Regions from separate parts of the Cupriavidus sp. H18C1 genome, predicted to be linked through region 3. Evidence: predicted binding sites of a transcription regulator. Region 3 holds the regulator's gene; each other region holds the start of a gene.
What was found. Region 3 encodes HrcA, which represses chaperone genes, less so after heat shock. Its sites were predicted from a motif close to TTAGCACTCNNNNNNNNNGAGTGCTAA; they were not measured.
Positions count from the first base shown of each region.

Region 1 (9,833 bases), 1.2 Mb from region 3:
TCTCGGTCGAGGACGACAGCGCGGACGGCGGCGCGGATGACAGCGCGGACGGCCGCGGCGGCCGGCACAGTGGCATCCGCCGCTTCACGCCCGCCGACGCGCTGGCGCGCCACCGGGCCGAGTCGGCGTGGCTGGCCGGCGAGCTCGACAAGCCCTTCGATGGCGCGACCGTGGTGGTCACCCACCATGCGCCGGACCTCGGCAGCCTCGACCCGCGCTATGCGCACGACCTGGCCTCGGCCGGATTCATCTCGCGCCGGCCCGACCTGGTCCAGCGCGCCGACCTGTGGATCCATGGCCATACGCATACCAGCTTCGACTACCGCGTCGACCGCGCGCGCGTGGTCTGCAACCCGCGCGGCTATGTGCGGCGCGGCGACGGGGCGCTGGAGAATGCGAAGTTCGATTGGGGGTATGTGGTGGAGGTGTGACGCCGTGTGAAGATCGACTCCGCTCTTCCGCTCAACATCCCTTCCCACAAACAAAACCCCACGGGCTTGCACCCGTGGGGTTTCGACTGAAGCGATTCGCGCAGTCTAGGCACTCGGCCAAAGCCGACGGCCGGCATCAATTAGATCATGCCGTCCATGCCGCCCGGGCGTTGTACTCACGACTGATAAAGATGGATTTAAATACGGACTCCGATAGCGCGCCGGAATTCGCCGAGGACGCCACACTGCGCAGTACTGCTAGCCAGTCCGCAAATGCTCCACGAACTCCTATCTGCGAGTTACAGTTTTGATGCTGAGAAACTCCCCCCCAGCAGTAGGGTAATCGTCGCACCACCCGCGGGCCATAATGGTAGCTCCTGTCACCCAGCAAGCAATTTGCCTGTTCCATGACTACCATTAAGTCGATTCGAAAACTGACCAATTACGGCATCTTTCAAAGCTTCGATGGTACAAAAACGCAGCCGTTTGGCAAGCTAAATCTAATTTACGGATGGAATGGCAGTGGGAAATCCACACTCTCAACGGTGTTCGAGACATTGCAGCTACGAACGCCATTGTCGCACACACGATTTCACAACGCCGATCTGCAGATTGATTTGACAGACGGCGACCCAATTACCAGTGCAACAATACCCGGTTGCTCTCTAAACATTCACACCTTCAATCATGGGTTTATTAAAAGAAACATTGATTGGGATAAGTCCGTAAAGGGAATTTTACTGGTAGCCAAAGAAAAAATCGAAGAAAAGAAGTCGCTTGAGGCTCTCCACAAACAGCTCGAACAAGTCATCAATGAAGAACAGGAGCAACTCAAGAAAGTCCGTGAACTTGACGCATCCATCTCAAAGTTCCTAACGGAGAGCGCAAAGAGAACTAAAACGAGCCTTCAGGTTATCGACGTAAACGACAGTCGTTACTTCAATTACAACAAAACCAAGCTCGAAGACTTTCTGCGCAGTCATGCCACTGCAGTGAAAGACCTGTCTTCTATTCTCCCGACAGAGGAGCTAGCGGCTTTGACGCGGGCCGCAAGGCCGGAGCACCGTCCGAACATAGAGCTATCTCTTAACCAGGTGCAGTTCGATGGATTTACCAAAGCACACGAGCGCCTAAGCGACCTCCTTCGAACGAGCGCGGTTAATGCCGCAATTTCTCGCCTCGCTCAGCACTCTGAATTGCAGGCGTGGGTCGCGAACGGCATTGAACTGCATCAAAACCTTTCCAGCGAAGTCTGCGAGTTTTGCGGCGGCGATCTTCACCCTTCGAGATTGCATGAGCTGCAAGCTCATTTCAACGAAGAGTACAAGAACTTTCAAGCACGTCTTAGCGCCGCGGACACGTGGTTGAATAGCCAGTATATCGACGTATCAAATTTGCCTTCTGAATCGGATCTTTATGACGAGTTTCGCGGCGCATACGAAACGGCTGCCACCGAGCTTCGGGCGGCGGTGCAGAAGCTTAACAACTGTATAGTCAAGTGGCACGATACACTTCGCGAAAAGATCACCAATCAGTTCAATGTCAAGCTCCAAGTCTTCCCCATACCTCGAGAGCTGATTGCGAGCGTTCAAGCAGGCATGAGCGCCGTGATCGCCCAGGTGTCTGCCCACAACAAGAAAACGTCCAACTTCCGCGAAGAGACGAAGAAGAGTAAGGAGCGGCTCGAATTGCATTACGCTGCTGTTGAGGCGCGTGACTTCGGATACTTTGAAAAATGCATGGATCGGACGGCCACGGAAGCGAAACGCGAAGGCAGAGCCAGACTGCGCCAAAATCTCGAACAACAAGTTGGACGACTCGAGCAATCCCTGTCGAGTGCCGGCATTGGCGCGGAACAGTTCAATGCGGCGCTCCACCGATTTTTAGGTCGCAGCGAAATCTCACTGCGTTTTAAACCGGCAACCGGCGGATACGAAATCGTTCGCCACAACGGGTCCCAACATGACGGGAACCTCAGCGAGGGGGAAAAGACAGCCATCGCCTTTGTCTATTTCATTACGAAGTTGACCGAGAACGACAACCGCATCGAGGATTCCATCATCGTTGTCGACGATCCCATCTCCAGCTTCGACTCGAACTACCTCTTTCATGCCTACTCATACCTGCGCGCAAATTGCGAGAAGGCAAAGCAGCTCTTCGTTCTCACGCACAATTTCAATTTCTACAAACTTGTGCGCGATTGGTACGCCAAAACCAATAGCAATCGCGCGCAAAAAGGCAAGGGACCAAGCGCCTTCTTCTATGTGCTGGAGACCGACAATGCTCTGCCGCGTTGCTCGCAACTCAAGAACGCGAATGAAACGCTGGTGAGATACCATTCCGAGTATCACTATATTTTCTCCCGGCTGCACCAGTTCCGCGAACATGAATCGTTGTCTATTGAAGATTCTTTCCTTTCAGCGAATCTCGCGCGAAAACTCCTTGAAGCTTTTCTTTCATTCAAGTTTCCGCGCCAGCGTGGCGACATTGCAAGCTTGATGGCCGCAGCGTTAGAAGGTTGCAAGACGACAACGGTCGAAACCAAAGAGCGCATCTACAGGTTCATCAACAAGTACTCGCATAGTGACTACATTGAGATTGACTCGGACGCTTCCGAGAACCTCCATGGAGAGAGCCGAAACGTCATTGCACTGATCTTCGAGTGGATGAGAGAACTTGATCCAGTACACCTCGCCGAGATGGAGACCGTCGTAGGAAGTCCGTCGTAAGGAGCCGCTCAGGCGCCCCCGACACTTGCACGAGTTCTGAGTCCGTTCAGGGTATTAGTATTGGCGTTGCAGAACTTTCGTCCCAGGAGAAGCGGGACCGAAGAACGATTATCTGACGAACCACTCCACAAGAAACCGATCACCGCTGCTCGCCCTAAGCCAAACTTCATCAGCACGGGCATGCGCAAACGGGGATATGTGGTTGAGGTGTGAGAGCGCCCGACACGAACTGGACACCGAACGTCTTGGCGCCCTCTCCTGCCGGAGCGGAGGGAAGATCCGATACCTCGCCACCGCGGTCGCTTTCCCCAAACAAAAACCCCCCACGGGCTTGCACCCGTGGGGGTTTCGACTGAAGCGACGGCTCGCGCCGTCTCGGCAGTCTGGGCAGTCGGCCGAAGCCGACGGCCGGCGTGATTACATCATGCCGTCCATGCCGCCCATGCCACCCATGCCGCCCGGCATTGCCGGCGCCGACTCTTCCTTCGGCGTTTCGGCGATCGCGCAGTCGGTGGTCAGCATCAGCGACGCGACCGAAGCGGCGTTCTGCAGCGCGGTGCGGGTCACCTTGGTCGGATCCAGCACGCCCATCTCGACCAGGTCGCCGTACTCGCCGCTGGCGGCGTTGTAGCCGAAGTTGCCCTTGCCTTCGATGACCTTGGCCACGACGACCGAGGCTTCCTCGCCGGCGTTCAGCACGATCTGGCGCAGCGGCTCTTCCATCGCGCGCAGCACGATCTTGATGCCGGCATTCTGGTCGGCGTTGTCGCCGGTCAGGCTCGAGATCGCAGCGCGGGCACGCAGCAGGGCCACGCCGCCGCCCGGGACGATGCCTTCTTCAACGGCAGCGCGGGTGGCGTGCAGCGCGTCTTCGACGCGTGCCTTCTTTTCCTTCATTTCGACTTCGGTGGCGGCACCGACCTTGATCACCGCAACACCGCCGGCCAGCTTGGCCACGCGCTCTTGCAGCTTTTCGCGGTCGTAGTCCGAGGTCGCTTCCTCGATCTGGGCACGGATCTGCTTGACACGGCCTTCGATCGCGGCGGCGTCACCGGCACCGTCGATGATGATGGTGTTTTCCTTGCCGATCTCGACACGCTTGGCTTGACCCAGGTCCTGCAGGGTCGCCTTTTCCAGCGTCAGGCCGACTTCCTCGGCGATCACGGTGCCGCCGGTCAGGATGGCGATGTCTTCCAGCATGGCCTTGCGACGGTCGCCGAAGCCAGGCGCCTTGACGGCGGCGGTCTTCAGGATGCCACGGATGTTGTTGACCACCAGGGTCGCCAGCGCTTCGCCTTCGACGTCTTCGGCGATGATCAGCAGCGGACGGCTCGACTTGGCGACTTGCTCCAGCACCGGCAGCAGGTCGCGGATGTTCGAGATCTTCTTGTCGAACAGCAGCACGAACGGGTTGTCGAGCTGGACGACTTGCTTGTCCGGGTTGTTGATGAAGTACGGCGACAGGTAGCCGCGGTCGAACTGCATGCCCTCGACGACTTCCAGCTCGTCGGCCAGCGACTTGCCGTCTTCGACGGTGATCACGCCTTCCTTGCCGACCTTGTCCATCGCTTCGGCGATCAGCTTGCCGATCACTTCGTCGCTGTTGGCCGAGATCGCGCCAACCTGGGCGATTTCCTTGCTGGTCGTGGTCGGCTTGCTCAGCTTCTTGAGCTCTTCGACAGCCGAACCAACGGCCTTGTCGATGCCGCGCTTCAGGTCCATCGGGTTCATGCCGGCGGCAACGTACTTCATGCCTTCGCGCACGATCGACTGGGCCAGCACCGTCGCGGTGGTGGTACCGTCACCGGCGTTGTCGCTGGTCTTGGAAGCGACTTCCTTGACCATCTGGGCGCCCATGTTCTGCAGCTTGTCCTTCAGCTCGATTTCCTTGGCGACCGACACACCGTCCTTGGTCACGGTCGGGCCGCCGAAGCTGCGCTCGAGCACCACGTTGCGGCCCTTCGGACCCAGGGTCACCTTGACCGCGTTGGCCAGGATGTTCACGCCTTCGACCATCTTGTGGCGAGCGCTGTCGCCGAACACTACGTCTTTAGCTGCCATGTTCTAGATCTCCAGAATTCTGTACGGGAAATGTCCCGGGCGCGATCGCCGCCGCGGCGGAGCCGGGCGCCCAGGGGTTCCGGACGCGCGGCGCCCGGACAGCGACATCACTTGTTGATGACCGCCATGATGTCTTCTTCGCGCATGACCAGCAGTTCCTGGCCATCCACCTTCACGCTCTGGCCGGCGTACTTGCCGAACAGCACGCGGTCACCCACCTTGACGTCGAGGGCGATCGACGCGCCCTTGTCATCCTTCTTGCCCGGGCCGACGGCCAGCACCTCACCCTGATCGGGCTTCTCGGCAGCATTGTCGGGAATCACGATGCCGGAAGCGGTCTTGGTTTCGTTGTCCAGACGCTTGACGATCACGCGGTCGTGCAAAGGACGCAGATTCATACGGACTCCTTAGTACAAGTGAGCATTTATTTGCAAAGTGGCCACCGCGGGAGTGCGGAGACCCTTGAAATCGGACGCCGGATGCAGGCTACAGCACGCTGTTAGCACTCGCACCCGGCGAGTGCTAATTATAGGGACGGGGTTTCGGGTTTTCAAGACGAGGTCTGAATACGGGTTTACCCGCATAAAGGAAGGAAAAACGTCGCGCCCCCCGCGCCGGGCAAGGCCGGACGGGCATTGTCTCTTATATTGTGCGGCCGGTATTTTTTCAGGCGGATGTCGCCCCGGGGAGGCGACCTCCCTCTACCGTCGTCCCCCCTTGCAAGCGGGGACCCGGCGATTTTCGCCTTTCGACTCGAGACACCGGCCCCTTCACGGAGGAGACGGGAAAGCTCTCACACCCCGCCCCGCAGCTGCGGCAAGACCGTCTGCGCGCAGGCGTCGATCCAGGCCTGCTGGTTGCCGCAGACGTTGTGCAGGAAGACCGCGTCGGCGCCCATCGCCAGGTCCTCGGCCAGCCAGGCCGCCTGCTGGGCGGCGTCGCAGGAGATGCGGACCGCCCGCTCGATGTCGTCCGGCGACACCGTCCGCGCGCGGGCATCGAATTCGGCGGGGGGTCGCCAGATTTGCCGCCGTTTCGCTGTCGAACACATTGGTGCGCCACTGCTCGTAGGCCATCCGGCGCGCCGCCTCGTCGCCCTGGGTCGGGTCGGCATAGGCGATCTTGGCCTGGATATGGACCGGCTTGGCCTCGCCGCCGCCCTCGCGGAAGGCGTCGATCACCGCGCGCATGGTCTCGCGCGGCCCCGAGATCGTGATCAGGCCGTCGGCCCACTGCCCCGCCCAACGCGCGGTCTGCTCGGTCAGCGCCGCGGCGAAGATCGGCGGCGGACGCTGCGGCAGCGTATAGAGCCGCGCGCGATCGACCACGATGCTGCCGCGGTGCGTCACCTCCTCGCCGCGCCACAGCGCGCGCATCGCGTCCACCGATTCGCTCAGCATGGCCTGCCGCTCGGGCTTCGATGGCCACGGCCGGCCGGTGATGTGTTCGTTCAGCGCCTCGCCGGTGCCCAGCGCGATCCAGAAGCGGCCGGGAAACATGGCCTCCAGCGTCGCCGCGGCCTGCGCGACCACGGCCGGGTGGTAGCGGCCGAACGGGCATGCCACCACGCCGGTCGGCAGGTCGACCGTCGCCATCGCGGCGCCGAGCCAGGACCAGGAATGGCCGCTCTCTCCTTGCCGCTCGCTCCACGGATGGAAGTGGTCGGAGCAGCTGAGCGCGGTAAAGCCGGCCAGCTGCGCGGCGCGCGCGTAGCGCAGCAGATCGCCCGGCGAGAACTGTTCGTGCGAGGCGTGATAGCCGATCAAGGGCATGGCGGACTCCTGGGCGGGATGGGGATGGGCCGGCCGTCTTCGGGTCGTCATCTGGCCGTCAGTTGGCCTTCAGCCGGCCGCTGCCGGGGCCGGATACGCCAGCGTGGTCATCAACGCGAGCGCGGCCTGGCGCGAATCGAGCCGGGTGTGCTGCACGACGATCGGCACATCGGACTCGATCACGCTGGCGTAGTCGGTGTCCTCCGGGATCGGCTCGGGGTCGCGCAGATCGTTGAAGCGCAGATGCAGCGTGCGGCGAGCCGGTACCGTCAGCCGGTAGGGGCCCACGGGCTCGCGGTCGGCATAGAAGATCGTCACGGTGACATTGGCCTCGGTATCGCCGGTATTGAGCAGGCAGGCCGCCTCGTGGCTGTTCAACTGCCGGCTCGCGGCCGGGTCGGTCGGCGGCAGATAGCCTTCGGCAATCACCCAGCGCCGTTGTCCGATCGCTTCCATCGGTTTCTCCTTTGTTGTTCGCCAGTGGCGGGATTGGCAGTGTCCAGGCCGTCCACCGTGTCGACGATCACGGCGCAAAGCACGGCCGCTGCCGCAGCCAGCGATAGCCGTAGGCACGCAGCTTCAGCGCATGGGCCCCGTTCTGCGGCGGCGGATACGGGCCGTCGACCAGCATGTCGCGCAGCTCCCCGACCTCGACATCGGGCAGCCCCACCTCGACGTCCTTGCCGGACAGATTGGCGAAGGTGAAGACCACCTGCCCATCCAGCTCGTGCCGCAGCGCCAGCACCGCCGGGCAGCCCACGTCCATCACCGTGCATTCCCCGTAACCGATCTCCGGCATGCCGAGGCGCGCGCGGATCATCTTGCCCGTCTTGGCCAGCAGCGAATCGTCGCGCAGCAATTGGTCGTAGATGTTGACCTTGTCGTAGGCGAACGGCCCCTCGCGGATCACCGGCACCGGCAGCGAGCCGGGATCGGCCGGCGAAAAGCCGCCATTGACCTCGTCGGACCATTGCATCGCGGTGCGCACGGCATGGCGCTCCTTCAGCGACAGGTCCTCGCCCATGCCGATCTCCTCGCCGTAGCGCAGGATCGGCGTGCCCGGCAGCGAGAACAGCAGCGCATGGACCTGCGCGATGCGGCGCTGGTCGCCATCGAGCATCGGCGGCAGCCGGCGGCGGATGCCGCGGTTGTAGACGCGCATGTCCTCGTCCGGCGCGAAGCGCTGCATCACCTCCTCGCGCTCTGCCTCGCTGAGGCGTTCGAGATCCAGCTCGTCGTGATTGCGCACCCATACCGCGTATTGCGCGCGCTCGGGCGGCTCGGGCTGCTCGCGCAGCGCGCGTTCGATCGGCTCGGCGCGCTCGCGCGCCAGCGCAAGAAACAGGAAGTTGTTCAGGAAGAAGTTGGACACCAGCGTCAGCCGATGGCCCTTGCCGAAGTAGCGCGCGTAGTCCTGGGCGGGCACGTCGACCTCGCCGAGCAGCACCGCGTCGGAGCGGCGCAGCGTCGCGAACGCGCGCAGGTCGTTCAGCAGCCAGAAGCCGTCGTCGCGCGGGTCCGCCTCCTTCGCCCCGTCGATCATGTGCCCCGCCGCGTCGATGCGGAATCCCGAGACGCCCAGCCGCAGCCAGAACGACATGATGTCCTCGATCTCGGCGCGCACCGCCGGGTTGGCGATATTGAGGTCGGGCTGATGCGAATAGAAGGCGTGCCGATAGTATTGCCCCGCCTCCTCGTCCCAGGTCCAGACGCTGTCCTCGACGGTCGGGAAGATCGGCTTGACGTGGGTCTCCTCCGGCTCGTCGGCCCAGACGTAGTAGTCGCGGTACGGCGAATTGCGGTCGCGCCGCGCCGCCTGGAACCAGCGGTGCTGATCCGACGTGTGGTGCGCCACCAGTTCCACCATCACGCGGATACCGAGTTCCTCCGCCTTCTCCAGCAGCGCCACCATGTCGGCCAGGTCGCCGAAGCGCGGGTCGACCGCGAGATGGTCGGTGACGTCGTAGCCGCCATCGCGAAACGGCGACTGGTAGAACGGCGACAGCCAGATGCAGGTCACGCCGAGCCCGCGCAGGTATTCGAGATGCGCCGTCAAACCCTGGAGATCGCCCCACCCGTCGTTATTGCCGTCGCGAAATACGCTGACGTCGATTTGGTAGATGATCGCATTGCGGTACCAGAGCGAACGCATGGACTCTCCTTGCTGACGATTGAACGGCGACCTCGGGCGCGCGGTGCCGCGCCGCCCGCATCGATCACGGCCGCGGTGGCTGCTGCTGTTGCTGCTGTTGCTGCTGTTGCTGCTGTTGCTGCTGTTGCTGCTGTTGCTGCTGTTGCTGCTGTTGCGGCCGTGGCCGATGCAGCGGCTCCAGCAGGACGCCCTGCTCCGGCCGCAGCATGCCGTCGAAGCGGCGGTCCGGCCCTTCCGGCAGGCTGTCGATCGCGACGCGCCAGTCGCCCTCGAGATCGACCGGCAACGGCCGGTCGGCGAAGTTGATGCAGACCACGCGCTTGTCGTCGCCATGCCGGCGGCGATAGGCCAGCACCTCGGGCGGCGACGGCAATTCCTCCCAGCTGCCCAGGCGCAGCGCCGGGCTGGCCCGGCGCGTGGCGATCAGCGTGCGGTACAGATGCAGCATCGACGAGGGCTGCGACCATTGCGACTGCACCGACAGCGTCGCGGCCTCGGGCGGGAACGGCAGCCAGGTGCGGGCCGCGCGCCAGCCATGCGGCGGCGCGAAATCCCACGGGATCGGTCCGCGCGGACCGTCGCGTCCGCCGGGGTCGACGCGTTGGGCCGGCTCGACCACGACGTCCTCGAGCCCCAGTTCCTCGCCCTGGAAAATGAACGGCGTGCCGCGCAGCGTCAGCAGCATCAC
Region 1 covers NZ_CP186008.1:2,938,263-2,948,095, reverse strand. The annotation lists partial or broken gene OJJOAM_RS13665 (metallophosphoesterase) at 1-431, shown strand, start outside; gene OJJOAM_RS13660 (AAA family ATPase) at 839-3,160, shown strand; gene groL (chaperonin GroEL) at 3,578-5,221, opposite strand; gene groES (co-chaperone GroES) at 5,329-5,619, opposite strand; gene OJJOAM_RS13645 (TIGR03557 family F420-dependent LLM class oxidoreductase) at 5,992-6,993, opposite strand; gene OJJOAM_RS13640 (sensory rhodopsin transducer) at 7,063-7,449, opposite strand; gene OJJOAM_RS13635 (alpha-amylase family protein) at 7,517-9,145, opposite strand; gene OJJOAM_RS13630 (alpha-amylase family glycosyl hydrolase) at 9,210-9,833, opposite strand, start outside.
Region 1: a site for HrcA is predicted at 5,721-5,747, ahead of groES (co-chaperone GroES). Genes of this name have one in related genera too.

Region 2 (9,833 bases), 780 kb from region 3:
ACGGAGCGCGACGATGGCGAGGATGGCGACGATGACGACGAGATGGTGCTGGTCCCGGTGCCGCCGCCGAGCGAGGAAGCCAAGCGCGGCTGGATGCAGCGGCTGCGCACCGGCCTGTCGAAGACCAGCCGCGGCATCAGCACGCTGTTCGTCGGCGTCAAGGTCGACGAGGCGCTGTTCGAGGAATTGGAAACGGCGCTGCTGATGGCCGATGCCGGCGTCGAGGCCACCGAATACCTGCTGGGCGAGCTGCGCCGCCGCATCAAGAGCGAGCGGATCGACACCGCCGAGGGCGTGCGGGTCGCGCTGCGCGATCTGCTGACGGAACTGCTGCGTCCGCTCGAAAAGACCATGGAGCTCGGCCGCGAGCAGCCCATGGTGATGATGATCGCGGGCGTCAACGGCGCCGGCAAGACCACCAGCATCGGCAAGCTGTGCAAGCACTTCCAGCACTACGGCCAGTCGGTGCTGCTGGCCGCGGGCGATACCTTCCGCGCGGCGGCGCGCGAGCAGCTGACGATCTGGGGCGAGCGCAACAACGTCACCGTGGTCTCGCAGGAGAGCGGCGATCCGGCCGCGGTGATCTTCGACGCGGTCAACGCGGCGCGCGCGCGGCGTCGATATCGTGATGGCGGACACCGCCGGCCGCCTGCCGACGCAGCTGCATCTGATGGAAGAACTGAAGAAGGTCAAGCGCGTGATCGGCAAGGCGATGCCCACCGCGCCGCATGAAGCGCTGCTGGTGATCGACGCCAACACCGGGCAGAACGCGCTGGCGCAGGTCAAGGCCTTCGATGATGCGCTGCAGCTGACCGGCCTGATCGTGACCAAGCTGGACGGCACCGCCAAGGGCGGCATCCTGGCCGCGATCGCGCGCCAGCGCCCGGTGCCGGTCTACTTCATCGGCGTCGGCGAAAAGGTCGAGGACCTGCAGCCGTTCAAGGCCGACGAGTTCGCGCGGGCCCTGCTCGGCGATTGATCGCGCGTCAAGCGCGACGGCAAATAAAAACGGGCGCCGCTGGAAACAGCGGCGCCCGTTCTTCATTGACGTCCCTTCGCCTGGCGGCGTCGGCTATTCCGCGTCGGGCTGCGCCTTCGGTGCGGCCTGCTGGAACGCCGGCAGCGCCATGCACGCCTCGAAGATCCGCACGATGGTCGGATAGGGCTCCAGATCGACCTGGAAGCGCTGCGCGTTGAAGACCTGCGGCACCAGGCAGATATCGGCCAGCGTCGGCGTATCGCCGAAGCAGAAGCGGCCCGCCTTGCCCTCGCGCGTCAACGTGGCCTCGAGGCCGTCGAAGCCGATCTCGATCCAGTGGCGGTACCAGGCGTCCTTCGCTTCCTCGCTGACACCGAGCGTGTGCTTCAGGTACTTGAGCACGCGCAGGTTGTTCAGCGGATGGATCTCGCAGGCGATCGACTGCGCCAGCGCGCGCACGTAGGCGCGGTCCAGCGCCGTGCCGGGCAGCAGCGCGGGCTCGGGATGGGTCTCGTCCAGGTATTCGACGATCGCCATCGACTGAGACAGCGCGTGGTCGTCGTCGAGCAGCGTCGGCACCAGCGCATTGGCGTTCAGCGCGCGGTATTGCTCGCTCAGTTGCTGGCCGCCATCCTTGAGCAGATGCACCGGCACGTATTCGAAGGGCAGGCCCTTGAGCGCCAGCGCGATGCGCACGCGGAACGCCGCGGAACTACGGAAATAGCTGTAGAGCTTGAGCATCGCTTCAGACCACCTTGACCGACAGTTCGCCCACGCCTTCGATCGCGCATTGCATGCGATCGCCCTTGACCACCGGGCCCACGCCCTCGGGCGTGCCACTATAGATCAGGTCGCCCGGCTGCAGCTCGAACAGCTTCGACAGATACGACACCATCTCCGGCACCGACCAGATCAGGTCCGACAGGTCGCCGCGCTGCTTCTCCGCGCCGTTGACGGCCAGCGTCACCGCGCCGCGCTCGGGATGGCCGATGGCCTGCACCGGCACGATCGGGCCGATCGGCGCCGAATGGTCGAACGCCTTGCCGGTCTCCCAGGGGCGCCCGGTCTTCTTCGATTCGTTCTGCAGGTCGCGGCGCGTCGTGTCCAGGCCCACCGCATAGCCGAACACGTGAGAGGCGGCCTGCTCGACCGGGATGTCGCGGCCGCCCTTGCCGATCGCGACCACCAGCTCGACTTCGTAGTGCACGTTGTTCGAGCCCGGCGGATACGGGAACGTGCCCTCGACGCCGTCGGCGATCGGGCTGACCGCATCGCTGGGCTTGCAGAAGAAGAACGGCGGTTCGCGGTCCGGGTCCGATCCCATCTCGCGTGCGTGGGCGGCGTAGTTGCGCCCGACGCAGTAGACCCGCCGCACCGGGAAACGCGCGCTGCTGCCGCGCACCGGCACGCCGGTGGGCGCGGGGGGTTGGAATACGAACTCCTCGGTCATGCATCTCTCCACTGGATGGATTCTGGAATGGATATCGGAGGGTGGTCCGGGCGGTGCGGCGAGCGCAGCGCGGGACCGGCCCGCGAGGGTGCGCGGCGAAGGCCTGCGGGTCGCGTCGGGGGCGCCCGGGGCCCCGCGGCAGGGCATCAGCATACACCGGCCGCCCCATCGCGGGGCAAGGCTACGCCCCAAAACCCGGCGTGATTCTTGCATGAAGGCAGGGGCAGACATCGGCCGCCCATGCGGCCATACAAGGCCACAGAAGGCCACAGAAAGCCGGCGAGCAAGCCGACCACCGAACGTCGGCCGTCGCCTGACCGAACCATGAATCGCCGCCCGTCCCCTCCCTCGCCCGCGCGTTCCGCATCGTCAGCCGCTCCGGCAGCCGCTCCGTCGGCCGCAGCATCGGCCGCAGCAAACGCCGTACCATCGGCCGCCCCCGGGCTTCCGCAGCGGCCGCCCCGACTACGGCCGGGCGGCCGCTGCGCATCCTGCTGGTGCGCGATCCGCTCGACGCCGATCCGCTGAACGTCGACACGATCCGCGCGGGGCTGGCCGCGGCCGGCTTCAGCGAGGTCGAGACGGTGGACGCGGACTTGGCACTGCCCGACGCCATCGCCGCGCGGCAGCCGGACCTGATCATCATCGCGTCGGAGTCGGCCGCGCGCGACACGGTCGAGCACGTCTGCGTATCGACCCAACATGCGCCGCGCCCGATCGTGCTGTTTACCGACAACGACGACGCCGACCGCATCAAGGCCGCGCTGACGGCCGGCATCACCGCCTATATCGTCGACGGCCTGCGCGCCGAGCGGGTCAAGACCGTGCTCGACGTCGCCTACGCGCGCTTCCAGCTCGACCAGGCGCTGCGCGCGGAGCTCGATGCGACCCGGCTGAAGCTGACCGAGCGCAAGCTCGTCGAGCGCGCCAAGGGCCTGCTGATGCAGGCGCGCGGCCTCAGCGAGGACGAGGCCTACAAGCGCCTGCGCACGATGGCGATGGAGCGCGGCCTCAAGCTGATCGACGCCGCCCAGCGCGTGATCGACGTGATGGGCTAGGACGCCCGTGGCCGCTTTTCTTCAGGAGCCTGCATGCCCTCTCGCCCCAGTCCCGACAAACCCAGGCGCCCGGCCCTCGCTGCCGATGCCGTGGGCCACGGCGCCGACGCGCCGCCCGCCAGCCAGCGCCGTCGCCGCGCACCGACCACCGCTGCGGGCACCAGCGTGATGACGCTCGTCGATCCCGCGGTGCGCGCCGGTGCGTGGGCGGCCGGCTCGGATGCGCCCGAGAAGCCCGAGGTCCGCATCGGCTTCATCCCGCTGACCGATTGCGCCTCGGTGGTGATGGCCGCCGCGCTCGGGCTGGACCGCAAGCACGGCATCCGCATCACGCCGACCCGGGAGGCCTCGTGGGCCGGCGTGCGCGACAAGCTGGTCAACGGCGAGCTCGATGCCGCGCACGTGCTGTATGGCCTCGTCTATGGCGTGCAGCTGGGCATCGGCGGACCAAGGAAGGACATGGCGGTGCTGATGAACCTGAACCACAACGGACAGGCGATCTCGCTGTCGGCGAAGCTGGCCGACAAGGGTGTCAGGGACGGCGCCAGCCTGCGTGCCTACATGACGCGCGAGCCGCGCCAGTACACCTTCGCGCAGACCTTCCCCCACCGGCACGCATGCGATGTGGCTGTACTACTGGCTGGCGGCCAACGGCATCGATCCGCTGCGGGAGGCCCGCGCGATCACCGTGCCGCCGCCGCAGATGGTGGCCAATATGCGGGTCGGCCACATGGACGGCTTCTGCGCCGGCGAGCCGTGGCACGCACGCGCGATCGCGGATCGCATCGGCTTCACCGCCGAGACCACGCAGGGCATCTGGCGCGACCATCCGGAGAAGACGCTGGGCACTACCGCCGAGTTCGTGCAGCGGTATCCGAACACCGCGCGCGCGATGGTGGCGGCGGTGCTGGAGGCCTCGCGCTTCATCGACGCATCGGCGTCGAACCGGCGCCGGACCGCCGAGACCATTGCCGCGCCGTCCTATGTCGACACCGACACGGACCTGATCCTCGACCGCATGCTGGGCCGCTATGCCAACGGTCTGGGCAGGACCTGGGACGACCCCGAGGCGATGCGGTTCCACGGGGACGGCGAGGCCAACTATCCCTACCTGTCCGACGGCATGTGGTTCCTGACGCAACACAAGCGCTGGGGACTGCTGAAGGAACACCCCGACTATCTCGCGGTGGCGCGCAAGGTCAATCGGATCGACGTCTACCGGCAGGCGGCCGCGGCCGCGCAGGTGGCACTGCCCGCGAGCGACTTCCGCACGGCGAAGCTGATGGACGGCGTGGTGTGGGACGCCAGCCGGGACCCGAAGGCCTATGCCGATGGCTTCGCGATCAGGGCCTGAGGCGGCCCGGCGAGCCGTGTGCGCGTATCGCGCTATCATCGGCCGGAAGCGCCCTCACCGGCCGCCCTTGCCGCACCGCCCTTGCCGCACCGCCGTTACCGCATTGCCGTTATTGCAGTGGGCGCGCATTGCCCTCGCACTACCCTTGCGCACCGCCCTTACCGTACTGCCCTTAGCACACCGACATGCCCACTGACCGCCACGACACCTCGTCCGCTTTTTCCGCGGCGCCCTATATCAAGGAAATCGGCCGCGGCGTCGCCGGGGCACGCGCCCTGCCGCGCGACGATGCGCGCCTGCTGTTCGATGCGATGCTGTCCGGACGCGTCTCGGACCTCGAGCTGGGCGCCGTGCTGATGGCGTACCGGATCAAGGGCGAGGCGCCGCACGAGCTGGCCGGCATGCTGGAGGCCGCGCATGCGCATTGCCTGCCGCTGCCGGCGCCGGAGCGCCAGGTGGTGGTGATTCCCAGCTACAACGGTGCCCGCAAGCAGCCCAATCTGGTGCCGCTGCTCGCGCTGCTGCTGGCGCGCGAGGGCATCCCGGTGCTGGTGCATGGCACGCGCGAATTCAATCAGCGGGTCACCAGCATCATGCTGTTCGAGGCCTTGGGGATCCCGCCGTGCGCGACGGTGGACGAAGCCGCGCGGCGGCTCGCGCAGCCCGGTGGCGGCGGCGATGCCGATCCCGGCCCGCTGGCCGTGCTGCCGATCGACGTGCTGTCGCCGGCCCTGTCGGCGCTGCTCGACAAGCGCACCGTGATCGGGCTGCGCAATTCCTCGCACACCATCGTCAAGATGCTGCAGCCGGTCGGGGCGCATACGCCGGCCGAGGCGCTGCGGCTGTACAGCTACACCCACCCGGAATACCGCGAAACGCTGACGGACTACTTCTCGCACGAGCCGGCCAACGTGCTGCTGGCGCGCGGCACCGAGGGCGAGGTGGTGGCCGACGCCCGCCGCGGCAGCCGCATCGACTGGCTGCACGACGGCCATCAGCGCACGCTGGTGGATCCGATGTCGGGCTCGGTCGCCGACGTGCCGGCGCTGCCGCCGGGCACCGACGTGGCGCTGACGGCGGCGTGGATCCGCCAGGTGCTGTCCGGCGCCGTGCCGGTGCCGGCGCCGATCGCCACGCAGATCGAGACGATCCGCGGCTGCCTGCGGGAGAGCGCGCGGGTCAGCTGGGTCAGTCCGCTGTAGCGGAATTTCCCTTCGCCTCTGCCCCGGCCCGTCTCCCTGACCCCTTTCCGGCGCGCGGAAGAGTTGGGCCCTCGCCCCTCGTTCAGACCCGCCGCGGCGGCAGCGGAATGCGCTCGGTCTCGCCCGGCACGTGCGGGAATTCGTCGTTCTCCCAGCGCCGCGCCGCCTCCTCGATCGCCTCGCGGCTGCTGGCGACGAAATTCCAGAAGATATGCCGCCGGCCGTCGACCGGCTCGCCGCCGAGCAGCATCAGGCGCGACGGCTCCAGCGCCGTGACGGTGGCCTCCGCACCGGGCGTCAGCACCGCCAGATGCTCCGCCGGCAGCGGGGTGCCCTCTATCGCGGCGGCGCCGTCGACCAGATACAGGCCGCGCTGTTCGTGCTCGGGCGGAATCGCCAGGCTGGCGCCGGCGTCCAGTTCCAGCGCCGCATAGAGCGTGCGGCTGAACACCTGCACCGGCGAGCGCGCCCCAAAAGCGTCGCCGGCGATCACGGTGATGCGGGCGCCGCCATGGACCAGTTGCGGCAGCGTCGCCGCCGGATGGTGGAAGAACGACGGCGCGACGGTCTCGTGCTCGCGCGGCAGCGCCACCCAGGTCTGGATGCCATGCAGCCGCGGGCCGGCGTCCCGGGCGGCCTGCGGCGAGCGCTCCGAATGGACAATGCCGCTGCCGGCGGTCATCCAGTTGACGTCGCCAGGCCGGATCGTCTGTTCGCTGCCGACGCTGTCGCGATGGACGATTTCGCCTTCGAACAGATAGGTCACGGTGGCAAGGCCAATATGCGGATGAGGACGCACATCCATACCGTGGCCGGGCGGCAGTTCGACCGGGCCCATATGGTCGAAGAAGATGAACGGCCCCACGGTCTGGGCGGCGGCGGAAGGCAGCACACGCCGCACCGAGAAGTCGCCGATATCTCTTACATGCGGTTTCAACAAATGTTCAATGGCGGACATGGCTGACACTCCGAGGACGTGGGCGGATCGACGCAATGCTGGCAAGTGTAGCCCTTGCGGCGTATGGCATGGTCCCTGCACAGAACCCCGGCCGACGCCGGCCCTCTAACGAACTTGTGTCCGTCTCCGCGGCGATACCTCGGCGGTACCTGCGCGATACCCGGGCGCTTCGGAGCCGTTTCCGGGCGATGTCCGGGCGATGTCCGGGCGATGTCCGGGCGATGTCCGGGAGATCACCGGGCGATCACGGGGCGATTACCGGGCGACTTCCAGGCAACGTAGACTGCTATGAAACATTTTCTCCGATATCCTGGAACTATCGCCGCGAGCCGGACTCCAATTAGCACTCACCCGGATGGAGTGCTAATATGCGTTGCATTGCAGTGTGGGAAGCGCCGGCAACAACGCCGATGATGCTTCCGGCACGCGGGCACGCCGCCCGCCGGATGCGAAAGGAGCCCTGAGTGAACGCAGTCCTGTCTGCCGATTCGATCACCATGAACAACACCCTGCCGATGGTGCCCCAGCGCGCCAACAGCATGGCCCTGACCCTGCCCGCCGGGCTGGGCAATCTCGACAGCTATATCCAGGCTGTCCACCGAATTCCGATGCTCACCGCCGAGGAGGAGCAGCGGCTCGCGCGCGAGCTGCGCGACCACGACTCGGTCGAGGCCGCCCGCCGGCTGGTGATGTCCCACCTGCGTCTCGTCGTGTCGATCGCACGCCAGTATCTGGGCTACGGCCTGCCGCACGCGGACCTGATCCAGGAAGGCAATATCGGCCTGATGAAGGCCGTCAAGCGCTTCGACCCGGATCAGGGCGTGCGCCTGGTGTCGTACGCGATCCACTGGATAAAGGCGGAGATCCACGAGTACGTGCTGCGCAACTGGCGCATGGTCAAGGTCGCCACGACCAAGGCCCAGCGCAAGCTGTTCTTCAACCTGCGCAGCCACAAGCAGGGCGCCCATACCTTCACGCCGGACGAGATCGACGCGGTCGCCCGCGAGCTGAACGTCAAGCCCGAAGAAGTGATGGAGATGGAAACCCGCCTGTCGGGCGGCGACCTGGCGCTGGAGGGCCAGGTCGACGACGGCGAGGAGGAGTTCGCTCCGATCGCCTACCTGGCCGACAACCATAACGAGCCGACCCGCGTGCTCGAGGCCAAGCGCCAGGACCGGATGCAGGTGGAAGGCCTGGAGCAGGCGCTGACCAAGCTCGATCCGCGCAGCCGCCGCATCATCGAGGCGCGCTGGCTGCAGGTCAACGACGACGGCTCGGGCGGCGCCACGCTGCATGAGCTGGCCGACGAGTTCGGCGTCTCGGCCGAGCGCATCCGCCAGATCGAGTCCGCCGCGATGAAGAAGATGAAGGGCGCGCTGCAGGCGTTTGCGTGATGGACGCCGAGGCAAGCAGCAAGCCGTAAGCCGCCGGGCCCCCGCATGCGCGGGGACGGCGGCGGGAAGGGCCGGGTTCCGCAAGGACCCGGCCCTTTTCTTTGCCTCCCGCCTCCCGCCTCTCGCCTCTCGCCTCCCGTCTCTCGCCTCTCGCCTCTCGCCTCTCGCCTCCCGCCTCCCGCCTCTCGCCTCTCGCCTCTCGCCTCCCGTCTCTCGCCTCTCGCCTCTCGCCTCTCGCCTCTCGCCTCTCGCCTCTCGCCTCTCGCCTCCCGCCTCCCGCCTCCCGCCTCCCGCATCCCGCCTCCCGCCTCCCGCCTCTCGCCACCGCCTCCCGCCACCGCATTCCGCCACCACCGCCCTCCGACGCCCCCCACGCCACCCGCGCGGCCCCGCGCCGCACCCACGCGCCGCCCCTCCTCGGGGTTTGCCCGCATCCGTCCGCCGTGATGTTGACAATCACCGAGCCGTGATCTACAAATCCGTACACAACTACAAACGATTTTGTAGACAATCTTGTCTACAAAGAAATCCTGAGAGCGGATTCCCGATCCATTCGATCCACACCGCCCGCCCGGCGCGCCCGCGCGCCGGCCACCGCATGGCATCGCCTTGAGGAGACAAGCATGATGCACACCACCGCGCCTGCCGCCGCCGAGCTGCAGGACAGCGCGTCCGTCCACCATGGCAACGCGCTGATCAAGCCGTCGTACGACGAACGGCTGACCAACGAAGACCTGGCGCCGCTGAAGAAGCAGACCTGGAGCACGTACAACATCTTCGCCTTCTGGATGTCGGACGTGCACAGCGTCGGCGGCTATATCACCGCCGGCAGCCTGTTCGCGCTGGGCCTGACCAGCTGGCAGGTGCTGGCGGCGCTGCTGGTCGGCATCGTCATCGTGCAGTTCTTCTGCAACCTGGTGGCCAAGCCCAGCCAGGTCACCGGCACGCCGTATCCGGTGATCTGCCGCGCCTCGTTCGGCGTGCTCGGCGCCAACATCCCCGCGGTGATCCGTGGCCTGATCGCCGTGGCGTGGTACGGCATCCAGACCTACCTGGCCTCGTCGGCCTTCCTGGTGCTGGCGCTGCATTTCTTCCCGTCGCTGGCACCCTATGCCGACGTCAAGCTGCATGGCTTCGCCGGGCTGTCGACGCTGGGCTGGGCGGCCTTCATGACGCTGTGGGTGCTGCAGGCGCTGGTGTTCTGGACCGGCATGGAGACCATCCGCAAGTTCATCGACTGGGCCGGCCCCGCGGTCTATGTGGTGATGATCCTGCTGGCGATCTGGCTGGTGAACAAGGCGGGCTGGAGCAACGTCAGCTTCACGCTGAGCTTCGTCAAGTACAGCGGCTGGGAAGCGGTGCCGGTGATGCTGACCGCGATCGCGCTGGTGGTCTCGTACTTCTCCGGCCCGATGCTGAACTTCGGCGACTTCTCGCG
Region 2 covers NZ_CP186008.1:1,499,565-1,509,397, forward strand. The annotation lists partial or broken gene ftsY (signal recognition particle-docking protein FtsY) at 1-979, shown strand, start outside; gene maiA (maleylacetoacetate isomerase) at 1,073-1,720, opposite strand; gene OJJOAM_RS07055 (fumarylacetoacetate hydrolase family protein) at 1,725-2,429, opposite strand; gene OJJOAM_RS07060 (ANTAR domain-containing response regulator) at 2,927-3,487, shown strand; partial or broken gene OJJOAM_RS07065 (CmpA/NrtA family ABC transporter substrate-binding protein) at 3,521-4,841, shown strand; gene ybiB (DNA-binding protein YbiB) at 5,027-6,043, shown strand; gene OJJOAM_RS07075 (pirin family protein) at 6,126-7,001, opposite strand; gene rpoH (RNA polymerase sigma factor RpoH) at 7,499-8,395, shown strand; partial or broken gene OJJOAM_RS07085 (NCS1 family nucleobase:cation symporter-1) at 9,019-9,833, shown strand, end outside.
Region 2: a site for HrcA is predicted at 7,342-7,368, ahead of rpoH (RNA polymerase sigma factor RpoH). Genes of this name have one in related genera too.

Region 3 (9,833 bases):
TCCGCAACTGCTCGACGAACTGCTCGACGCCGAGGCGCTGGCCAGCGTGCCCGACTGGGACGGGTTCCGCGCCCGGCTCGGCGAGCGCCTGCTGGCCGCGCACGGACAGGTCGAGGCGCAGATGGACATCCTGCGCCGCGAGCACCATGCCGAAACCTTCCGCGTGCTGCTGCAGGACCTGCACGGCAGGCTGACGGTCGAGCAGATCGCCGACCGGCTGTCCGACCTGGCCGACGCGATGCTCGACGTCACGCTGACCGCGGTCTGGCAGCAACTGCCGATGCGCCATCGCGACATGCCGCGCTTCGCGGTGATCGCCTATGGCCGGCTGGGCGGCAAGGAACTCGGCTACGCGTCCGACCTCGACATCATCTTCCTGCACGACGACGATGACGACGGCGCCGCGGAGATCTACGCCGCCTATGCGCGCCGCCTGATCACCTGGCTGACCAGCCATACCGCGGCGGGCATGCTGTTCGACGTCGACACGCGGCTGCGCCCGAACGGTGCCGCGGGCCTGCTGGTCACCAGCTTCGAGTCGTTCCGCCGCTATCAGCTGCGCCAGGGCGACAACACCGCCTGGGTGTGGGAGCACCAGGCGCTGACGCGCGCGCGCTTCTGCGCCGGCGACCGCGAGCTGGGCGCGCGCTTCGAGCGGCTGCGCGAGGAGGTCCTGTGCCAGCCGCGCGATGCCGACACGCTGCGGCAGGAGATCGTCGCAATGCGGCACAAGGTGGCCGAGGGCCATCCGAACCGCAGCGACCGCTTCGACCTGAAGCACGACCGCGGCGGCATGGTCGACATCGAATTCACCGTGCAGTACCTGGTGCTGCTGCACAGCCGCGCCCATCCCGAGCTGACGCGCAACGCGGGCAATATCGCGCTGCTGCGGATGGCTGGGCAGCTCGGCCTGATCGATGCGACGCTGGCCCAGGCGGTCGGCGACGCCTACCGGACCTTCCGCGCGCGCCAGCACAAGTTGCGGCTCGACGGCCAGGATCAGGCCCGGGTGCCGCCGCAGACCATCGAGGCGCAGGCGCGCGACGTGCGCGCGCTTTGGCAGGCCGTGTTCGGCCAGGACTGAGTGGCGGTGGTTGCCGAGCACGACGACGGCGGCGCCGTACCGGTCGCGGCGGCGCCGTCCGCATGGCGTCGCGCGCTGCCGGCCCTGGCCGCGATGGCCGCGCTGGCGGCGATCGGCGCGCTGTCGGCCGCCTTCACCTTCGTGCCATGGCTCCATGCGCACGGCCTCTATCTACGCGATGCGCTGATGCTGCCCGGGGGCGAGCGCCAGTGGTGGCGGCTGCTGACCGCGATGTGGGTCCATCTGGATGGGCGCCACTGGCTCGGCAATCTGCTGGCGGCGTCGGGCTTGCTGTTGCTGGCCGGGCGCGCGGCCGGCGCACGGCAGATGCTGCTGGCCTTGCTGGTGTGCGGGATCGCGGTGCAGGTCGCGTTGCTGTGGCAGCCGGCGGTGCGCTGGTATGGTGGGCTGTCGGGCGCGCTGCATGGACTGGCGGTCTGGGGCGCCTTGCGCCTGCTGGCCGCCGACCGCTGGTCGCGCGCGATCGGCGTCGCGCTGGCCGCCGGCGTGCTGGTCAAGCTGTGGCTGGAGCAGTCGTGGCTCGCGCCGGTGCGCTTCGATGCGGCGTGGGGGTTTGGCGTGGTGCGCGCCGCCCATGCGGCCGGCGCGGTGGCCGGCTTCGCCTGGTGGCTCGCACAGCAGTGGTGGGGGCAGCGGCGCGCCGCCGCGGGCTAGCGCGCCGGTCCTGGAATCAGGGCCCTCGATTCAGGGCCCTCGATTCAGGGCGCTCGGTTCAGGGCACTCGGTTCAGGGCCCTTGATTCAGGGCACTCGGTTCAGCGCCGCGCCTGGCGGCGACGGCCGGACGGCAGCAGCACGGCGAACAGACCGGCCAGCGCCAGGGCGGCGCCGCTCCACAGCGGCACGGCACCGCCGCCACCATCGTCGCCACCGCCGCCGTTGTTGGCCGGGGGCGGCGCCGGCGGAACCGGTGCACCCGCCGCCGCGGCCAGCGCGCGGTTCGCGTCCAGCAGCCCGGCGCCGCAATTGCCGGCGTTATTGCCGGTCGTGCAATAGGTATTGGCCGGATGCGGGCGCGCGCTGCTCTTGAGCAGTTCGGTGACCTGGGCGCTGGTCAGGTTGCCGTTGACCGCCAGCATCAGCGAGGCGACGCCCGACACCATCGGCGCGGCGAAGCTGGTGCCCTGCGAGTTCACCAGGGTGTAGTTGCGCGCCGTGGTGTCGCCGTCGTTGGTCAGCGTGCGGATCGTCGACGGCGGGGCCAGGCAGGTCCCGTTGGACACCTTGCTGTTGGCACAGCCGCCGCCCGGTGCGCTGATCGCGATCTGCGGGCCGACGTTGGCATAGCTGGCGTTTTCGCCGTCATTGACATGGGCGGTCACCGCGATCACGCCACGGCAGTCGGCCGGCGCTTCCACGGGGCCGGCGCTGTTGCCGGCGGCGGCCACCACCACGACGCCGCGCGCGGCGAGCTCATCCACGGCCTGCTGTTCGAAGCTGCTGCAGGTACTCGCGCCGAGGCTGATATTGACCACGCGCGCCGGCGTGGGATTGTTCGGGACGTTCGGCACCGGCAGGCCGCCGGCCCAGCGCATCGCGTCGACGGTGTCGGACAGCAGCGCACCGCAGCGGCCCGAGACGCGCAGCGGCTGGATGCGGGCGCTCCAGTCGACCCCGGCAACGTCCTGGCCGTTGTTGGTCACCGCGCCCAGCACGCTGGCGACGCGGGTGCCATGCCAACTGTTGGTCTTTCTCCACTCGACGCTGGGACAGCTGTTTTCGCTTGGTTCATAGTCGCCGGCGTCGGTAGGATCGCTGTCACGGCCATCGCCATCCAGCGAATACTGCGGGTCTGAAATGAAGTCATAGCCGGCCACGAGCCGCGCCGCCAGATCCGGATGCCTTAGCACACCAGTGTCGACCACCGCGATCACCACGCCTTCGTGGCCGCGCGACCGATCCCAGGCAGCGGGAAGATTCGCGGCCCCGGGCACCAGCGCCGCAGAACCCAGATAGGGTTGGTTGACCGCGAACTCCGGATCGTTCGGCACCGTGTCGTGCGGCCGCAGCCAGCGGTCCGGCACCGCGTCCGCCACGCGCGGATCCTGGCGCAGCTTCGCGGCCACCGCCTCCGGATCGGCGCCCTTGCCGGCCGGCACGCCGAGCAACGCCAGGTTGCCGCCCATCTGCCGCTTGACGGTCAGTCCGATGCCGGTCTGCTCGGCGACCTTGCGCACCTGTTCGGCGGCGGTCTCGGCCGGCATCAGCGCGGTGCCCCCGGGGGCGTCCTTCCAGCGCACGATGATGTTGCCGCTGTAGACCGGGGCCGGATGGGCGTCCGGGCTCGTCGCGGCCGTCGCGGCCAAGGGGGACAGGATGGCGCCCGCCGAGACGGCGGCGGCAAGGACCAGACGCAGGGCGACGGGCGGGATCGAACGCGGCATGAACACCTCCGGGAGGGGCGAAGCCGGGGTGCAGCGGCCGGCGCTCGCGGGCATGTGGCTCAAAGATAGTTGGGGGAATGCGACCGGGCAATCGGCGCTCGTCCGACAGCGCGCGCTATCGGGGTGACGTCCGGGGCGGTTTCGCCTTTCTCGATCGGCTGCCTTGAGCCGCCTGCGTGGTCCGCCTGCCTGGCCGCTTTCCCGATCCGGGTTAACGGCAGCCGTCGCCCGGTCTTCAGTTCGCCGGCATGTCGCGCCCGGTCGGCTTGGGCCGGCTGGGCGTCAGGCGGCGGTCTGCCTCGGCCGCCTCGATCCGCGGCAGCGCGCGCAGCGTGGTGACCGCCTGCTCGATGGTCGCCTCCGGCGACGGCGAGATCGCGGTGACCAGCCAGGTGCCGCCGGACATCGGGCGCTTGACCACGAAGCGGATCGGGCCCTTGGCCTGCGCCAGCAGTTCGCCCGCCTGCAGCGAGGTATCGACGGCCGGCGGCGTGAAGCGGACCAGGATGTCGCCGACCGCGCGGTCGTCGGTGATGGCGCCCGGCGGCGGGGTGGCGGGCTTCGAGCTGCAGGCGGCTGCCAGCGCCAGGCCGCACAGGGCCGCCGCGAGCGTCAGGCGGCGCGTGGCGCGGCGCGCAGGGCGGCTCACCGGGCGGCGCGTGGCTTCGGCGGAGCCGGTCGTGCCGGACGGGTCGTCGAGGGGCGAGGGCGGCTTGGCGAAGAACATGGGGTTTCCTGTGGTCGGTGCGATCGGTGGTGCGATTGGATCGTGCTTGTCGGTGTTGCTGACCCGTAGTGCTTGTCGGTAGTGATGACCGGTAGCGCTTATCGGCGGTGCTTATCGGTGTTGCTGATCGGTGAAGCTTGTCGGTCGTGCTGATCGGTGGTGCCAGGGTGCGTCGAATGCCGCGACCGGCTCAGCTCGCCGCCCGGCGTGCGCGCCGGCCCTCCTTGGCCGCCGCCGGCACGCCGCGCGCGCCCTGCGCCAGCATCTCCTCCGCGTGTTGCAGCGTGGTGGCGGTCACCGTCGCGCCGCCCAGCATGCGCGCGGTCTCGACCACGCGGCCGGCGGCGTCGAGCACGCGGATCTGCGAGCGCGTCACCGCCTCGCCGCCATCGCCGACGGTCTCCTTGCTGACCAGCAGATGCGTGCCGGCCTGCGCGGCGACCTGGGGCAGGTGGGTCACGCACAGGACCTGGCGCGCGCGGCCGAGCTCCTGCAGCCGGCGGCCGACCACCTCGGCGACCGCGCCGCCGATGCCGGTGTCGACCTCGTCGAAGATCAGCGTCGGCGTCGGCGCGGCCTCGCTGGTGATCACCGAGATCGCCAGGCTGATCCGCGCCAGTTCGCCGCCGGAAGCCACCTTGGCCAGCGGCCGCGCGCTGACCCCCGCATGGCCGGCCACCAGGAACTCGACCTGCTCGAGCCCGTGGCTGGCGCCTTCGTCGAGCGGGTGCAGCGCCACGGTGAAGCTGCCGCCGGCCATCGACAGGCCCTGCATCGCCTCGGTGACCGCCGCCGACAGCCGCTCGGCGGCCTCGCGCCGGCTGTCGCTCAGATGGCGCGCGATGGTCAGGTAGGCGGCGCGGGCCGCGGCCTCGCGCGCGGTAATCTTGTTCAGGTCCTGCGCGGCCTGCAGGTCGTCGAGCTGCTGGCGGCGCGCCAGCAGCTCCTCGGGCAACTGTTCGGGCGGCACGCGGAACTTGCGCGCGGCGGTGTGCAAGGCCTGCATCCGTTCCTCGACGACCTGCAGCCGCTCGGGATCGAGCTCGAGCCGGTCGACGTAGCGGGTCAGCGAGTGGGCCGCTTCCTCGGCCTGCACCTCGGCCGCTTCGAGCGCGATCACCACATCGCCCAGCGCCGGGTCGACCTCGGCCAGCTGGCGCAGCCGGTGCGCCATCGCGTTGAGCGCGGACAGCACCGCGCCGTCGGCCTCCGACAGCGCATCGAGCGCGGCGCGGCCGCCCTCGAGCAGATTGGCCGCATGCGAGAGCCGCTTGTGCTCGCCCTGGATCGCTTCCCATTCGCCGGGCTGCGGCGCCAGCTTGTCGAGCTCGCCGACCTGCCATTCGAGCCGCTCGCGTTCGAGCTGCATCTCGCGCGACTGCTGTTCGACCGCCTCGCGCTGGCGCACGCAGGCGCGCCAGGTGCGCCAGGCCTCGGCCACCGCCGCCGACTGCGCGGTCAGGCCGGCATGCGCGTCGAGCAGCAGCCGCTGCGCGTCCGGTCGCAGCAGCAGCTGGTGGGCGTGCTGTCCATGGATGTCGACCAGCTGGTCGCCGACCTCGCGCAGCTGCGCCAGCGTGGCGGCGTTGCCGTTGATGAAGGCCTTGCTGCGGCCGTTGGCATCGACGACCCGGCGCAGCAGCACGTTGCCGTCGTCCTCGGCCAGCGCCTGCTCGTTGAGCCAGGCGTCCAGCGCGGGGTGCGTGGAGAAGGTCGCGCTGACGCTGGCGCGCGCCGCGCCCTCGCGCACCACGCCGGCATCGGCGCGCTCGCCGAGCACCAGCGCGAGCGCATCGATCAGGATCGACTTGCCGGCACCGGTCTCGCCGGTGAACACGGTAAAGCCGGCGGAAAAGTCGAGGTCGAGCGTATCGACGATGACGAAATCGCGGATGGACAGGCTGCGCAGCATCTTGGGAGACGGAAGGCGGCGGTGACTTGGGGAGGGGATCGGGCCAGCGAGGCGCGCTTGCGCTCAGAGCCGGTTGTCTTCGGTCGGGTACTCGTGCCAGTGCAGCTTCTTGCGCAGCGTGGCGTAGTAGTTGTAGCCGACCGGGTGAAGCAGGTTGATGGTCTTGGCCGAGCGGCGCACCACGATGCGGTCGCCGGGCAGCAGCGAGGTCAGCGACTGCATGTCGAAGTTGACGCTGGCATCGCGCGCGGTGGCGACCTCGATCGACACCTCGGCGTCGTGCGGCAGCACGATCGGCCGGTTCGACAGCGCATGCGGGGCGATCGGCACCAGCACCAGCCCGGACAGCGTCGGATGCAGGATCGGGCCGCCGGCCGACAGCGCATAGGCGGTCGAGCCGGTCGGCGTCGACACGATCAGGCCGTCCGAACGCTGGTTGTACATGAAGTAGCCGTCCACCGAGACCGCCAGCTCGACCATGCCGGAGATGCCCGAACGGTTGACCACCACGTCGTTCAGGGCCAGCGCGGAGAAGATCACGCCCTCGTCGCGGATCACGCGCGATTCGAGCAGCATGCGGTTCTCGGGCTCGTAGTTGCCGCTGAGCATGGCCGGCAGCACCGATTGCACATCTTCCAGCGGGATGTCCGTCATGAAGCCGAGGCGGCCGTGGTTGACGCCGATCAGCGGTACCGAGAAGCCGGCCAGCTGGCGCGCGATGCCGAGCAGCGTGCCGTCGCCGCCGAGCACCACGGCGACGTCGGCCTGCCGGCCGATCTCTTCGGCGGACAGCGCGGGGTAGTCGGTCAGCCCGGTGGCCAGCGCCGTCTCGCGTTCGAACACCACGTCCTGGCCGTTGCGCAGGATGCAGGCCGCCAGTTCCTCGAGCGGTCCCTCGATGCCCGCGGTCGAATACCTGCCGACCAGGGCGACCGTGCGAAAGGGCGCGTGCGCGGCGCCGGACTTGGGGTGTGCAGACATGCCCGGATTAGACCATACCGCCATGACCATTGTCAGCACGGCCCGGGGAGTGAGTGCCAGCGCGAGCCCCGGCGCGCAAAACTTGCGTAAAATCGGGACACCATGGACGAACGAGCGAAAACCCTTCTCAAGACCCTGATCGAGCGCTACATCGCCGAAGGGCAGCCGGTCGGCTCGCGTACGCTGTCGAAGTACTCGGGGCTGGACCTGTCGCCGGCGACCATCCGCAACGTGATGTCGGACCTGGAGGAGATGGGCTTCATCGCCAGCCCGCACACGTCGGCGGGGCGCATCCCGACCCCGCGCGGCTACCGGTTGTTCGTCGATACCATGCTGACGGCCCAGCCGCTCGACAACCAGTTCGACCGCACCAAGCTGGCCGGGCTGATCCAGGGCGAACTCGGCGCGCAGGAACAGAGTCCGCAGCGGATGATCACCACGGCCGCGCGCACGCTGTCGAACCTGTCGCAGTTCGCCGGGGTGGTGATGACCCCGCGCCGCGCGCAGGCGTTCCGGCAGATCGAATTCATGCGGCTGTCCGACAAGCGCATCCTGCTGATCATCGTGACGCCCGAAGGGGACGTGCAGAACCGCATCATCCAGACCGAACTGCCCTACAGCGCGTCGCAGCTGGTCGAGGCGGCCAATTTCATCAACACGCATTACGCCGGCATGCGCTTCGACACGGTGCGCGAGCGGCTGCGCGACGAGCTGAAGGCGCTGCGCATCGACATGTCCGAGCTGATGCAGGCCGCGGTCGAGGCCGGCAGCAGCGCGATGGCCGACGAGGACGAGCAGGTCTATATCTCGGGCGAACGCAAGCTGCTCGAGGTCGAGGACCTGGCCTCGAGCATGGACAAGCTGCGCAGGCTGTTCGACGTGTTCGAGCACAAGACCAGCCTGCTGCAGCTGCTCGATGTGTCCAGCCATGCCGAGGGCGTGCAGATCTTCATCGGCGGCGAGAGCCGGCTGGTGCCGCTCGAGGACATGGCGGTGATCACCGCCCCGTACGAGGTCGACGGCCAGATCGTCGGCACGCTGGGCGTGATCGGCCCGACGCGGATGGCCTATGACCGGGTGATCCCGATCGTCGATATCACGGCGCGGCTGCTGTCGAGCGCGCTGAGCAGCCAGAACTGATGGCGGCCAGGGCGGGCCGCCACGCGCAGGGCGGCCTTCGCGCCCGCGCGATACCGGAATCCCTATGACATTTACCGCAGAACCGGCCTATCGGCATGGGCAGGCGCCCCGCACGGCGATCCTGCTGATCAATCTGGGCACGCCGGACGAGCCGACCCCCCAAGGCGGTCGGCCGCTACCTGAAGCAGTTCCTGTCCGATCCGCGCGTGGTGGAGATTCCGCGCGCGGCCTGGCTGCCGGTGCTGTACGGGCTGATCCTGCCGCTGCGCTCGCGCGCGTCGGCGCTCAAGTACGAATCGATCTGGCTGCGCGAGGCGCACCGGACCGGCTCGCCGCTGCTGGTCCATACCGAACGGCAGGCGCATGCGCTGCAGCAGTTGCTGGCGCAGCAGGGGCACGACGTGACGGTGGCCTGCGCGATGCGCTACGGCAACCCGTCGATCCCCTCGGTGATGGAGGCGCTGCGGCGCCAGGGCTGCGAGCGCATCCTGGCGCTGCCGATGTATCCGCAGTATTCCGGCACCACCACCGCGACCGCCTTCGACGAGCTGTTCCGCGTGCTGGGCGAATGGCGCAATCAGCCGGAGCTGCGGCTGGTCAAGCATTTCCACGATCATCCGGCCTATCTCGGCGCGCTGCACCAGCAGGTCGGCGCCTACTGGGCTCAGCACGGCGCGCCGGATTTCGCGCGCGGCGACCGGCTGATCCTGTCCTTCCACGGCGTGCCGCGGCGCACGCTCGAACTGGGCGATCCCTATCACTGCGAATGCCTGAAGACCGGCCGCATGCTGGGCGAGGCGCTGGGCCTGCAGCCGGGCCAGTACCAGGTCACCTTCCAGTCGCGCTTCGGCAAGGCCGAGTGGCTGCAGCCCTATACGGCGCCGACGCTGACCGAGCTGGGCAAGGTCGGCACCGCGCGGGTCGATGTGTTCTGCCCGGGCTTTCCGGCCGACTGCATCGAGACGCTGGAAGAGATCGCGATGGAGGGACAGTCCGAATTCAAGGTCGCCGGCGGCAAGGAATTCCACTTCATTCCGTGCCTGAACGACGCGCCGTTCTGGATCACCGCGCTGTCGGAGATCGCGCTGCAGCATATGCAGGGCTGGCCCCTGCGGCTGCCGCACGCGCACGAACTGGAGGCCAGGCGCTCGCTGGCGCAGGCAAGGGGGGCAGCGGCATGAACCCGTCATACGAGGACGATGCGCGCCAGCGGATCGACAAGTGGCTGTGGTGCGCGCGCTTCTTCAAGACCCGCTCGCTGGCGGCGGAGGCCGTCGAGCGGGGCCGGGTGGAGGTCAACGGCCAGCCATGCAAGAATTCGCGCGAGGTCAAGCCGGGCGACACGATCCGCATCGACGCCCATCAGCAGCGCTGGGAGCTGGTCGTCAAGGGCATCGCCCCGGCCCGCGGGCCGGCATCCGTGGCGCAGACGCTCTACGAGGAAACCGAGGAAAGTCGGACGCGGCGCGCCGCCGAGGCCGAACGGCGGCGTCTTCATGTGGAGCCGGCGTCGCAATTGCAGGGGCGCCCGACGAAGCGCGACCGCCGCCGCATCGAGGATCTGAAAGGGTGAACCGAAGCGGCA
Region 3 covers NZ_CP186008.1:723,617-733,449, reverse strand. The annotation lists gene glnE (bifunctional [glutamate--ammonia ligase]-adenylyl-L-tyrosine phosphorylase/[glutamate--ammonia-ligase] adenylyltransferase) at 1-1,084, shown strand, start outside; gene rrtA (rhombosortase) at 1,178-1,759, shown strand; gene mprA (MprA protease, GlyGly-CTERM protein-sorting domain-containing form) at 1,860-3,488, opposite strand; gene OJJOAM_RS03400 (hypothetical protein) at 3,724-4,215, opposite strand; gene recN (DNA repair protein RecN) at 4,406-6,127, opposite strand; gene OJJOAM_RS03390 (NAD kinase) at 6,191-7,108, opposite strand; gene hrcA (heat-inducible transcriptional repressor HrcA) at 7,211-8,248, shown strand; partial or broken gene hemH (ferrochelatase) at 8,313-9,429, shown strand; gene OJJOAM_RS03375 (RNA-binding S4 domain-containing protein) at 9,426-9,821, shown strand.